DNA from 3 places in the Pseudomonas sp. 1L-E-NC-VB-C3 genome. Region 1 is predicted to be linked to each of the others. Evidence: predicted binding sites of a transcription regulator. Region 1 holds the regulator's gene; each other region holds the start of a gene.
The links. The regulator FliA, encoded in region 1, starts transcription of late flagellar genes. The targets are predictions, from matches to a motif close to CTAAAGTTTNNNNNNNNNNNGCCGNTAA.
Positions count from the first base shown of each region.

Region 2: the regulator FliA is predicted to act here: its motif matches at 2,093-2,120, upstream of AC0Z5Z_RS23005 (methyl-accepting chemotaxis protein).
Region 3: the regulator FliA is predicted to act here: its motif matches at 2,092-2,119, upstream of motA (flagellar motor stator protein MotA).

Region 1 covers NZ_JBXAWD010000007.1:174,646-178,217, reverse strand. The annotation lists gene AC0Z5Z_RS13655 (protein phosphatase CheZ) at 1-548, opposite strand, end outside; gene AC0Z5Z_RS13650 (chemotaxis response regulator CheY) at 567-938, opposite strand; gene fliA (RNA polymerase sigma factor FliA) at 1,106-1,846, opposite strand; gene fleN (flagellar synthesis regulator FleN) at 1,843-2,673, opposite strand; gene flhF (flagellar biosynthesis GTPase FlhF) at 2,790-3,572, opposite strand, start outside.
Region 2 covers NZ_JBXAWD010000016.1:103,077-106,648, reverse strand. The annotation lists gene AC0Z5Z_RS23005 (methyl-accepting chemotaxis protein) at 1-1,926, opposite strand, end outside; gene AC0Z5Z_RS23000 (MFS transporter) at 2,358-3,572, shown strand, end outside.
Region 3 covers NZ_JBXAWD010000003.1:192,429-196,000, forward strand. The annotation lists gene AC0Z5Z_RS06445 (toll/interleukin-1 receptor domain-containing protein) at 1-68, shown strand, start outside; gene motB (flagellar motor protein MotB) at 128-1,168, opposite strand; gene motA (flagellar motor stator protein MotA) at 1,172-2,023, opposite strand; gene AC0Z5Z_RS06460 (HDOD domain-containing protein) at 2,190-3,572, shown strand, end outside.

The DNA.
Region 1 (3,572 bases):
ATCACTTGACCTGTGAGGTCCTGGTAATCCTGAGCAAGCAGGATGTCGTTGAGGTTGCTCGACACCGCACGGTTGTCCGTGCTGCTGCGTGACAGAAAACCGTCGACCCGGCGCGCCAGTTCACGGAACTCTTCAGCCCCGACCTCGCGACGCATGAAGCGGCCCCAATCGGCGCTCAACGTCTGCGCTTCATCAGCCAGACTGTTGACCACCGGCGTGGCGCTTTCCACCAGATCCATGGTGCGGTTGGCCGCGGCTTCCGTCAGCTTGACCACATAGCCCAGGCGTTCGGTGGCGTCGGTGATTTGCGACACTTCCTCGGCCTGCGGCATGTGCGGATCGATCTGGAAATTGACGATCGCACTGTGCAGTTCACGTGTGAGCTTGCCCACTTCCTGATACAGGCCGCGGTCACGGGTCTGATTGAGCTCATGGATCAGTTGCACCGCGTCGCCGAACTTGCCTTTTTCAAGGCTCTCGACCAGTTCGACCGCGTGTTTTTTCAGGGTCGATTCGAAATCGCCCTGTGATGATTCGTTATGCTCCATAGCTCCCCCGCGCATTCATCAGCCGATGCGTTCGAAAATCTTCTCGATTTTGTCTTTCAACGCTTGAGCCGTGAAAGGTTTGACCACGTAACCGTTCACACCGGCCTGAGCGGCCTCGATGATCTGCTCGCGCTTGGCTTCAGCAGTCACCATCAACACCGGGAGGTGCTTGAGTTTTTCATCGGCGCGCACGTGACGCAGCAGGTCGATACCGGTCATGCCCGGCATGTTCCAGTCCGTTACCAGAAAGTCGATGCTGCCGCTGTTGAGCACCGGAATGGCAGTGGTGCCATCGTCGGCCTCGACGGTGTTGGTGAACCCAAGATCGCGCAGCAGGTTCTTGATGATCCGCCGCATCGTTGAGAAGTCATCAACGATGAGGATTTTCATGTCTTTGTTCAATTCGACCTCCAAGCAGTCTTAAACGCGCCCAGCACCTGGACGCGCCACTTCAATCAATCGGCGCAGCACTTAAAGTTTGTCTGGAGCACAACGGATCGAGACCGGCGCCGTTCATCACCGCACCAGCCTCGTTTCGCAGTGTCCCCACACTGCCTTCAGCGCGCTCGCCACTCCCCCAAACGCCCCCGCAGACGGGCCGCGCACTGGCTGTGTAACTGGCTGACCCGCGATTCACTGACGCCAAGGACTTCACCGATTTCCTTGAGGTTCAGCTCTTCGTCGTAGTACAGCGCCAACACCAGTCGCTCACGCTCCGGCAAATTGGCAATCGCGTCCGCCAGCGCCGCCTGAAAGCGTTCATCTTCCAGATCGCGTGACGGCTCCATATGAGCACTGGCGCCATCCTCGTGCAGCCCTTCGTGTTCGCCGTCCTGCAAGAGGTCGTCGAAACTGAACAGGCGACTGCCCAAGGTGTCATTCAGAATCCCGTAGTAATCGTCGAGACTCAATTGGAGTTCGGCCGCAACCTCGTGATCTTTAGCGTCACGGCCGGTTTTAGCTTCAATCGAGCGAATCGCGTCGCTGACCATCCTGGTATTACGGTGAACCGAGCGTGGTGCCCAATCCCCTTTGCGCACTTCATCGAGCATCGCGCCGCGGATTCGAATGCCCGCGTACGTTTCGAAACTGGCGCCTTTGCTGGCGTCGTATTTGGTCGAGACTTCCAGCAAACCGATCATCCCGGCCTGGATCAGGTCTTCGACCTGCACGCTGGCCGGCAGGCGCGCCAGCAAGTGATAGGCAATGCGCTTGACCAGTGGCGCGTAACGCTCGATCAATTCGTATTGCGCGTCACGCGCCGACTTTTTGTAAAGATTCATGCCACTGGCGGTCATATCACAGGCCCTGCGGTTTGCTGCACGAGACGCTCGACGAAAAATTCCAGATGCCCGCGCGGGTTGGCGGGCAGCGGCCAGGTATCGACCTTCTGGGCGATGGCTTTGAAGGCCAGTGCGCACTTGGAACGGGGAAAGGCTTCGTAGACGGCGCGCTGCTTCTGCACTGCCTTGCGCACGCTTTCGTCGTATGGCACGGCGCCGACGTATTGTAGGGCGACGTCGAGGAAGCGATCCGTGACCTTGGTCAACTTGGCGAACAGGTTGCGCCCTTCTTGCGGGCTCTGCGCCATGTTGGCCAGCACGCGGAAGCGGTTCATGCCGTAGTCGCGGTTGAGCAACTTGATCAGCGCGTAAGCGTCGGTGATCGAAGTCGGCTCGTCGCAGACCACCAGCAACACCTCTTGCGCGGCACGAACGAAACTGACTACCGAGTCACCAATACCCGCAGCGGTGTCGATCACCAGCACGTCGAGATTGTCGCCGATGTCGCTGAACGCCTGGATCAGGCCGGCGTGTTGCGCCGGGCTCAGGTGCACCATGCTCTGCGTGCCGGAGGCCGCCGGCACGATGCGAATCCCGCCCGGGCCTTGCAACAGCACGTCGCGCAGTTCGCAACGGCCTTCGATAACGTCGGCCAGTGTGCGCTTGGGTGTCAGCCCCAGCAGAACGTCGACGTTCGCCAGGCCCAGGTCGGCGTCCAGCAGCATGACCCGACGGCCAAGCTCTGCCAGCGCCAGCGACAAGTTCACTGACACGTTAGTCTTGCCGACGCCACCTTTGCCGCCGGTCACCGCGATCACCTGTACGGGATGCATGCTGCCCATGTTATTTCTTTACCTTGTCTTGCATAGACGGAGGCCACATTACTGGCTGCGCGTTCCTGATCGGAACAATGCGTGGCAGACCATCGATGTAGGTACAAAAACTGTTCATGATTACCTCAGCCAACCTGCTTGGTCGGGCTGTGATAGATATCAGCGAACATGTCAGCCATGGCTTCTTCGCTGGGTTCTTCCTGCATTTGCACGCTGACGGCGCGGCTGACCAATTGATGACGACGCGGCAGATGCAGATCATCCGGAATCCGTGGGCCATCGGTCAGGTACGCGACCGGCAATTCATGACTGATCGCCAGGCTCAACACTTCGCCGAGACTGGCCGTTTCATCCAGTTTAGTCAGGATGCAACCGGCCAGCCCGCAACGCTTGTAACTGTGATAAGCGGCGGTTAGAACCTGTTTCTGGCTGGTGGTTGCCAGGACCAGATAATTTTTTGAGCGAATGCCACGCCCGGCCAGGCTCTCAAGCTGCATGCGCAACGCCGGATCACTGGCTTGCAGCCCGGCAGTATCGATCAAAACCACGCGTTTGCGTAGCAGTGGATCCAATGCCTGCACCAGCGACTGGCCCGGATCGACGTGCGTCACCGGCACGTTGAGGATGCGTCCGAGGGTTTTCAGTTGTTCCTGCGCGCCGATGCGGAAGCTGTCCATGCTCACCAGTGCGACGTTCTGCGCGCCGTACTTGAGCACGTAACGCGCGGCGAGCTTGGCCAGCGTGGTGGTCTTGCCCATGCCGGCGGGGCCGACCATGGCAATCACACCGCCCTCTTCCAGCGGCTCGACTTCCGGTACGGCAATCATCCGCGCCAGGTGCGCGAGCAGCATGCGCCAGGCCTGACGCGGCTCTTCGATATCGGTGATCATCGCCAACAGGTCGCGCGA
Region 2 (3,572 bases), on a different contig from region 1:
GCCGCTGACTTCGTCGGCAGTGCTGGCCTGTTCTTCAACCGCTGTGGCGATTTGCGCCAGGGTGTCGGTGACACTCTGTACGGCGCTGGCGATTTCTCCCAGGCGTTCGCCGAGTCCGGTGACTGCTTCGGCATCCGATTGCGCCTGACCACAGGCGGCTTCCATCAGGCTTACCGCTTCGTTGACCGTGGCGCGCAGGCTGTCGACGGTGCCGGCGATCTGCGCGGTGGACGATTGCGTGCGCTGCGAGAGGCTGCGCACCTCGTCGGCGACCACGGCAAAGCCGCGACCCTGTTCGCCGGCGCGGGCGGCCTCGATGGCGGCGTTGAGCGCGAGCAGGTTGGTCTGCTCGGCGACGCCGCGAATGGTATCCACGACCAGTTGAATCTGCTGGCCTTGCTCGCTGACCCGGCCAAGCGCGGCGGCGGTATCGTTAAGGCGCTGATTGAGCTGCTGAATGCTCGCCGTGGTGCGTTGGCTGTCGCGGCTGCTGTCGGCGGCGATGCGCCGGGTTTGCTGGGCGCTGCCGGAGGCCTGTTCGCAACTCTGCGCGACGCCTTGCGAGGTGGCGGCCAATTGCGTGGCGGCAGCGGCGATCTGGCTGATCTGCAATTGCTGCGCTTCGACTTCGCTCAGGGCGCCGCTGGAGTGTTGGTTGAGGCTGCGCACCGCGTTGCTCAACTGCGAGGTCTCGTGGTCGACGCCGAGCATGCTGCTGCGCAATTGCACCACAGCGACGTTGAGCGCGGTGCTGATCGCTGCCAGCTCATCGCGCCCCACCACCGGCACTTGCAGGCTCAGGTTACCGTCGCGCAAGGCTTCGGCGAGCAAGGTGATGCCGCTGGCGCTACGGCGGATCGAGGCTTGCAGGCAAACGAACAGGTATAACGCGGCCAACAGCAGGCAACCGAAGATTGCGGCGACAACAATGAACTGGCGGATCGCCGAGCTGTAATACGCATCGAGCCGCTGATCCAGCGCGACCAGGGATTGCTGGCGCAGGGAAGCGAGGTCGGTGAGCAGCGCGTCGAGGCTGCGTTCGAAGTCCTCTGGCTTGAGGTTGATGCTGCCGCCAAACACACCGTCGTCGAGGACTTTCAGGCCGCTGTCGAGGTGTTTCAGGCTGTCGTGATACTGGCCGGCCCAAGCTTGCAGCTCGGCTGGCAGACGCGCCTCCAGCAGGCCGGCGGTTTTCACCAGTTGCTCGCGGGCGTCACCAATGCGGCTGCGCAGGTCGCGCAACTGCAGGCGGCTCTGCAGGGTGAACTGACCGGAGACGACCGAAGCCTGGCCGACTGCGGCGAGACGGCCGACCCGCTCGATCAGGTCCGGCGCGTGCTGCGTGGAAATCTGCGTCAGCAGGTAGGTTTCCAGCCACGGTGCAAGGGTCAGGCGATTGTCCATGACGATCTGCTCGCGCAAGGCTTGCAGCGCGCCCAAGGCATTGGTGAAGCGGTCATAACCGTCCGGCCACCAGCCGACACTGCTCAAGCTTTTCGAATCAAGGCCATTGAGTGCGGTTTGCAGCGCCTGAAAGCGCTCGAGGATTGCGCCGTCGGCGCCTTGCTGGTTCAGGGCATTGCCCAGCTCCGTGGTGGCTTGCAGCACCGCCGGTTGCACGCCGTCGAAGGCGGCCATGGCGGCGAGAGTGGCCGGTGTCGGCTGACGATTGGTCTCGGTGGCGCGCCAGCGGGCGGCGCGGTCGCGTTGAGCGGCGAGCAGGTTGTCCAGCGCATCCAGCGCGAGCAGCTGACGCACGCCGGCACGTTCGCCCGAGATCAGATTGAGCTTCTCGCGATAGTCATGGCCTATCATCAACAGGCTGCCGGCCAGCGGCAGAATGAACAGCAGAAACAACAATTGGAATTTACCTGCGAAGCCAAACCGCCCCAGCAATTTGATCCCCGGCGAAAGGAAAGCCTGCATGCCTCATGACTCCTCTGGACACCACGCACCATTGGCGTGCATCGCGAGCTGTTGGCTCACGACCCGTGCCCTCTAAAAGGCCTCGAAAGTTCACCCTCGCCCGCTCTGTAGGCCGGCTCTGTAGCGAAACTTCCCATTGTCGAGCGCCTTTGTAAGGCGATCGTGTTCAAGGGCAGAAGCAAGGCAAGATTCAGACCATGGCGTTGAGCTATCACCTTCGCCACCAGCGATCCCCTGTAGGAGCTGCCGAAGGCTGCGATCTTTTGACTTTGATGCTTAGAAGCAAGATCAAAAGATCGCAGCCTTCGGCAGCTCCTACGCGAGATAGGAATGTTGGTTAGTTAGCTGGCTAAGGGGATAGCGCGAGCGCACCGAAAAATGGCACATTGACGCACCTGCCTTCGGGCACCCATCTGCTGTCCGGAATTTCCATGGCTATCAGCAACGTTCAGACCGCCGCTGCCTCGGCGACCGCTGCTCCGCAAAGCAGCCCCTTGGTGATGCGCATCATCGGCGCGGTGGCGCTGGCGCATCTGATCAATGACCTGATCCAGTCGGTGCTGCCGTCGATCTACCCGATGCTCAAGGCCAACTATGGCCTGACCTTCACCCAGGTCGGCCTGATCACCTTGACCTTCCAGTTGACCGCATCGCTGTTGCAGCCGTGGGTCGGTTACCACACTGATCGCCACCCCAAACCGTGGCTTTTGCCGGCGGGCACGGTGTGTACCTTGATCGGCATTCTGATGATGTCGGTGGTCGGCAGCTTCCCATTGATTCTGCTGGCGGCGGCGCTGATTGGTATCGGCTCGTCGACCTTTCACCCGGAAGCCTCGCGTGTTGCGCGGCTGGCCTCGGGCGGCCGGTTTGGTCTGGCGCAATCGACCTTTCAGGTCGGCGGCAATGCCGGCTCCGCGTTCGGCCCATTGCTGGCGGCGGCGATCATCATTCCCTTCGGCCAGGGCAATGTGGCGTGGTTCGGTCTGTTCGCGGTGTTTGCGCTGTTCGTGCTGTACCGCATCAGCCGCTGGTACGCCAATCACCTCAACTTGTTCAAGCTCAAGGCCGGCCAAGCCGCGACGCACGGCTTATCGAAGGGCAGGGTGACCAGTGCCTTGGTGGTCCTGGGGCTGCTGGTGTTCTCCAAATATTTCTACATGGCCAGTTTCACCAGCTACTTCACCTTCTACCTGATCGAGAAGTTCGACCTGTCGGTGGCGAGTTCACAATTGCACTTGTTCCTGTTTTTGGGCGCAGTGGCGGCGGGGACGTTCTTCGGCGGGCCTATCGGCGACAAGATCGGGCGCAAGGCAGTGATCTGGTTTTCCATCCTGGGGGTGGCGCCATTCACCCTGATCCTGCCGCATGTCGATCTGTTCTGGACCAGCATTCTCAGCGTGGTGATCGGCTTCATTCTGGCGTCGGCATTCTCGGCGATCGTGGTGTACGCGCAGGAACTGGTGCCGGGTAATGTCGGGATGATTGCCGGGATTTTCTTCGGCCTGATGTTCGGTTTCGGCGGGATTGGCGCGGCGCTGCTCGGGCATCTGGCGGATGTGCACGGGATTGAGTACGTGTATTTCCTTTGCTCATTCCTGCCGTTGTTTGGTGTGTTGGCGATCTTTCTCCCGCGTACTAAAAAAGCT
Region 3 (3,572 bases), on a different contig from region 1:
GGGCGTACAAGCGCGATGCAGAGATGTTTCATGAACAGCTGAAGAACCGGATTCGTCGGGGATTCTGAGACAGTGCCGGCCTGTGATAGCCACAAAAAAGCCGACATCACTGTCGGCTTTTTTTCACTTACTGCTTCGGCGCAGGCGCCGCCCCACCCGGCTCAGCCGGTTTCGGCGCCGCATCGTCAAACAGATTCAACCGCTCGCGCAACTCGTGAGCCGGCACTGGCTGTTTGTCCGCCGGCAACGCATTCGGATCAACCGGGGCTGCCGGTGCAGCACCGTTCTGCCCCTGATCCGCCGGTTTCGCCGCCTCGGGACCCTGCGCACCTTCAATGGCGGCCTGGGCCTTTTTGGTCAGCACGACAATGTCGATCCGGCGATTGACCGGGTTGAACGGGTTTTCCCGGTCGAACAACGCCGACGAGGCATAACCGACCACCCGCGCCACCTGCGCATCCGGATAGCTGCCCGCGACCAGGGCACGGCGAGCCGCATTGGCGCGGTTGGCCGAGAGCTCCCAGTTGCCGTAGTCGCCAGTGCCAATGTACGGCTTGGCGTCGGTGTGGCCGCTGATGCTGATCTTGTTCGGCACCGCTTTGATGGTGTCGGCCATGGCCAGCAGGATGTCCTCGAAGTACGGTTTCAGGCGTGCGGAACCGGAGTCGAACATCGGCCGATTCTCGGCGTCCATGATCTGGATGCGCAAGCCGTTCGGGGTGATTTCGAAGAGGATCTGATCCTTGAACTTCTGCAGTTGCGGGTTCTCGTCGACCTTGTTCTGCAGTTCTTGCAGGAGCAGTTCGAGACGCTCCTTCTCGACCTGCTCGGCCATGCCTTCAACCTGATCGGTGTCGACCGTGACCTTGTCCGGTTGCGGTTGCGACTTCACTTCCGGGTTGAGGGTGTTTTCCGGCGCCAGGGTCGGCGTGCCACCCAGGTCGATGATGTACGGCGTGCCGCTTTCGGAGAAGCCGACCGGGTCCTTGAAATAACCGGCGATGGCGATCTTCTGTTCCGGCGTAGCGGTGGACAGCAGCCACAGCACGAGGAAGAACGCCATCATCGCCGTGGCAAAGTCGGCGAAGGCGATTTTCCACGCCCCGCCGTGGTGCCCGGCGGCAATGCGCTTGACGCGCTTGACGATGATCGGCTGATTATTTTCCATGACTTAGCGACCGCGAACCGCTTGTTCCAGCTCGGCGAAGCTTGGACGGTGCGCCGGGTACAGAACCTTGCGCCCGAACTCGACCGCCAGCGACGGCGGCATGCCGGACGCCGAAGCCACCAGCGAGGCCTTGATGGCTTCGTAGACGTTGAGCTCTTCCTTGGCATCGTGGGCCAGGGAATGCGCCAGCGGACCGAAGAAACCGTAGGCCGCGAGAATACCGAAGAAGGTACCGACCAGTGCCGCACCCACGTGCAGACCGATCGACGCCTGGTCGCCCTCGCCCAGCGAGGCCATGGTCACCACGATACCGAGTACCGCCGCAACGATACCGAAACCGGGCATGCCGTCGGCGATGCCGTTGACCGCGTGCGATGGGTGCTCGAGGTCTTCCTTGAGGCTGTACAGTTCCATGTCGAACAGGCCTTCCAGTTCGTGCGGAGCCATGTTGCCGGAGGACATGATGCGCAGGTAATCGCAGACGAACGCGGTCATGCGTTCATCCTTGAGCACCGCCGGGTACTTGGCGAAGATCGGGCTCGCGGCGGCATCTTCGATGTCGCCTTCGATCGCCATCATGCCTTCACGGCGGCTCTTGTTGAGGATTTCGTAGATCAGCCCGAGCACTTCCAGGTAGAAGGTGTGGGTGAAGCGCGAACCGAACATGCTCAGGGATTTCTTGAGCACGTGCATCGTCATGTAACCGGGGTTGGCCTGGAGAAATGCGCCGAGGGCCGCACCGCCGATGATCATCACCTCGAAGGGCTGGATCAGAGCGGCAATCTTGCCGTGGGAGAGCACGTATCCGCCGAGCACGCTCGCGAATACGACGATGATGCCGATAATTTTAGCCATAGGTAGAAGGTACTTGTTTAAGTCGGGTTCAAGGTCATATTCGGAAGTTAAAAAATCTCTTCTTCTACTTATCGGCAAAACTGCGCCAGACTATAGCCAGTTCAGGCGAAAAGCCAATTTAGCCCATGCCGGGCGCGTCTACAGTCAGTGAAGATCTCGTCCAGACATGGCTAATGAAACGAACATTCCATCGGTAATACCGACCACGCTCCAGGCTTGGGTCAAGCTGCTCGACAGCGTCCGCCTGCCCGTACCACAAGAGGCTCACGACAAAGTCTGCCGGGCGATCCGCGACAATCGCAGCTCGCTGCGCGACATCGCCGATCTGATGCAGGACAGCCCGGCGCTGGCCTTGAGCGTCATCCGTGAGGCGAATCGTCACACCCACGGCACCATGGCCGCGCCGGCGGAAAATCTTGAGGTGGCGATCAATCGCCTGGGCCTTGCCCGCACCGAAGAATTGCTCGCGCGCCTGCCCGCCGAACCGCACCGGCAAATCCCCAAGGCTTTGCGCCAATTGCAACTGATCAGCCAACACGCGACACAACAGGCCAACGGTTTTTTTGCCAGTCGCCTCGCGCGGCTGTGGCAGGACATTCATTGGGGCAGCTTGCTGTTTTTGTCGCCGCTGTGGCCCTTGGCACTGACGTATCCGCAGTTGCTCGAGGAGTGGGAACTGCGCGTGATCCACAAGGGCGAGTCGGCACGTGTGGTCGAAAAGCAATTGTTCGGCGTGCGCCTGTTGAAGATCGCCGAGGCACTGGTCCACGCCTGGCATCTGCCGATCTGGGTCGAGCAAGGCTACAAATTGCTGCTCAGCGAACAACGCGAACTGGTCAAAGTGCTGCGCATCGCCCGCGACAGTGAACACCCGCTGCGCCAGCAGAATCGCCTCGACGATGACCCGACATTGCGCCGCTGGCTCAACCAGCCGGCGAATACCGTGCTGCTGGCCAATGGGCTGGCGCTGTCGGCGCAACAGGCCTGGGACAGTCCGCACAGCAAGCGCTGGCAGTACCTGACCAGCCTCTATCTGCAGATTTCCATGGACGAAGTGCAGCAACAGTTGCACCAGCAAGCGGCGAACAGCGCGCGTCAGCATGCGATGCCCGATTTGTGGCACCCGGCGGTTTCGCTGATCTGGCCGTGGGGCACTCGTCGCTTGCCGGCCGGCATGCTCCCGGCAGCAGCGCCGAATGCGGATGACTTGGGCCAGTGGCGTCGGCAATGCGCCGAACTGCTCGCCGAACCCAGCCGCTTCACCAATGCCATGAGCCTGACCGTCGCCGCCCGCGAGGCACTGGTGGCCAGCGGCATGCGCCGGGTGATGATTCTGATGGCCGACCGCACGCACTCGACCCTGCGCGTACACCAGACCGCCGGTTTGCCGAAGGATGCGGCGGCGCTGAGTTTTGTCGTCAGCCAGAGCAAAGTCCTGCAACGCCTGCTCGCTCAGCAGGCGCAGGTGCGGATCACGCCGGAGAACAACGCACAATTCTCGGCCTTGTTACCGGCGAGCCTGCGCACGCTGTTTCGTGGCGAACATCTG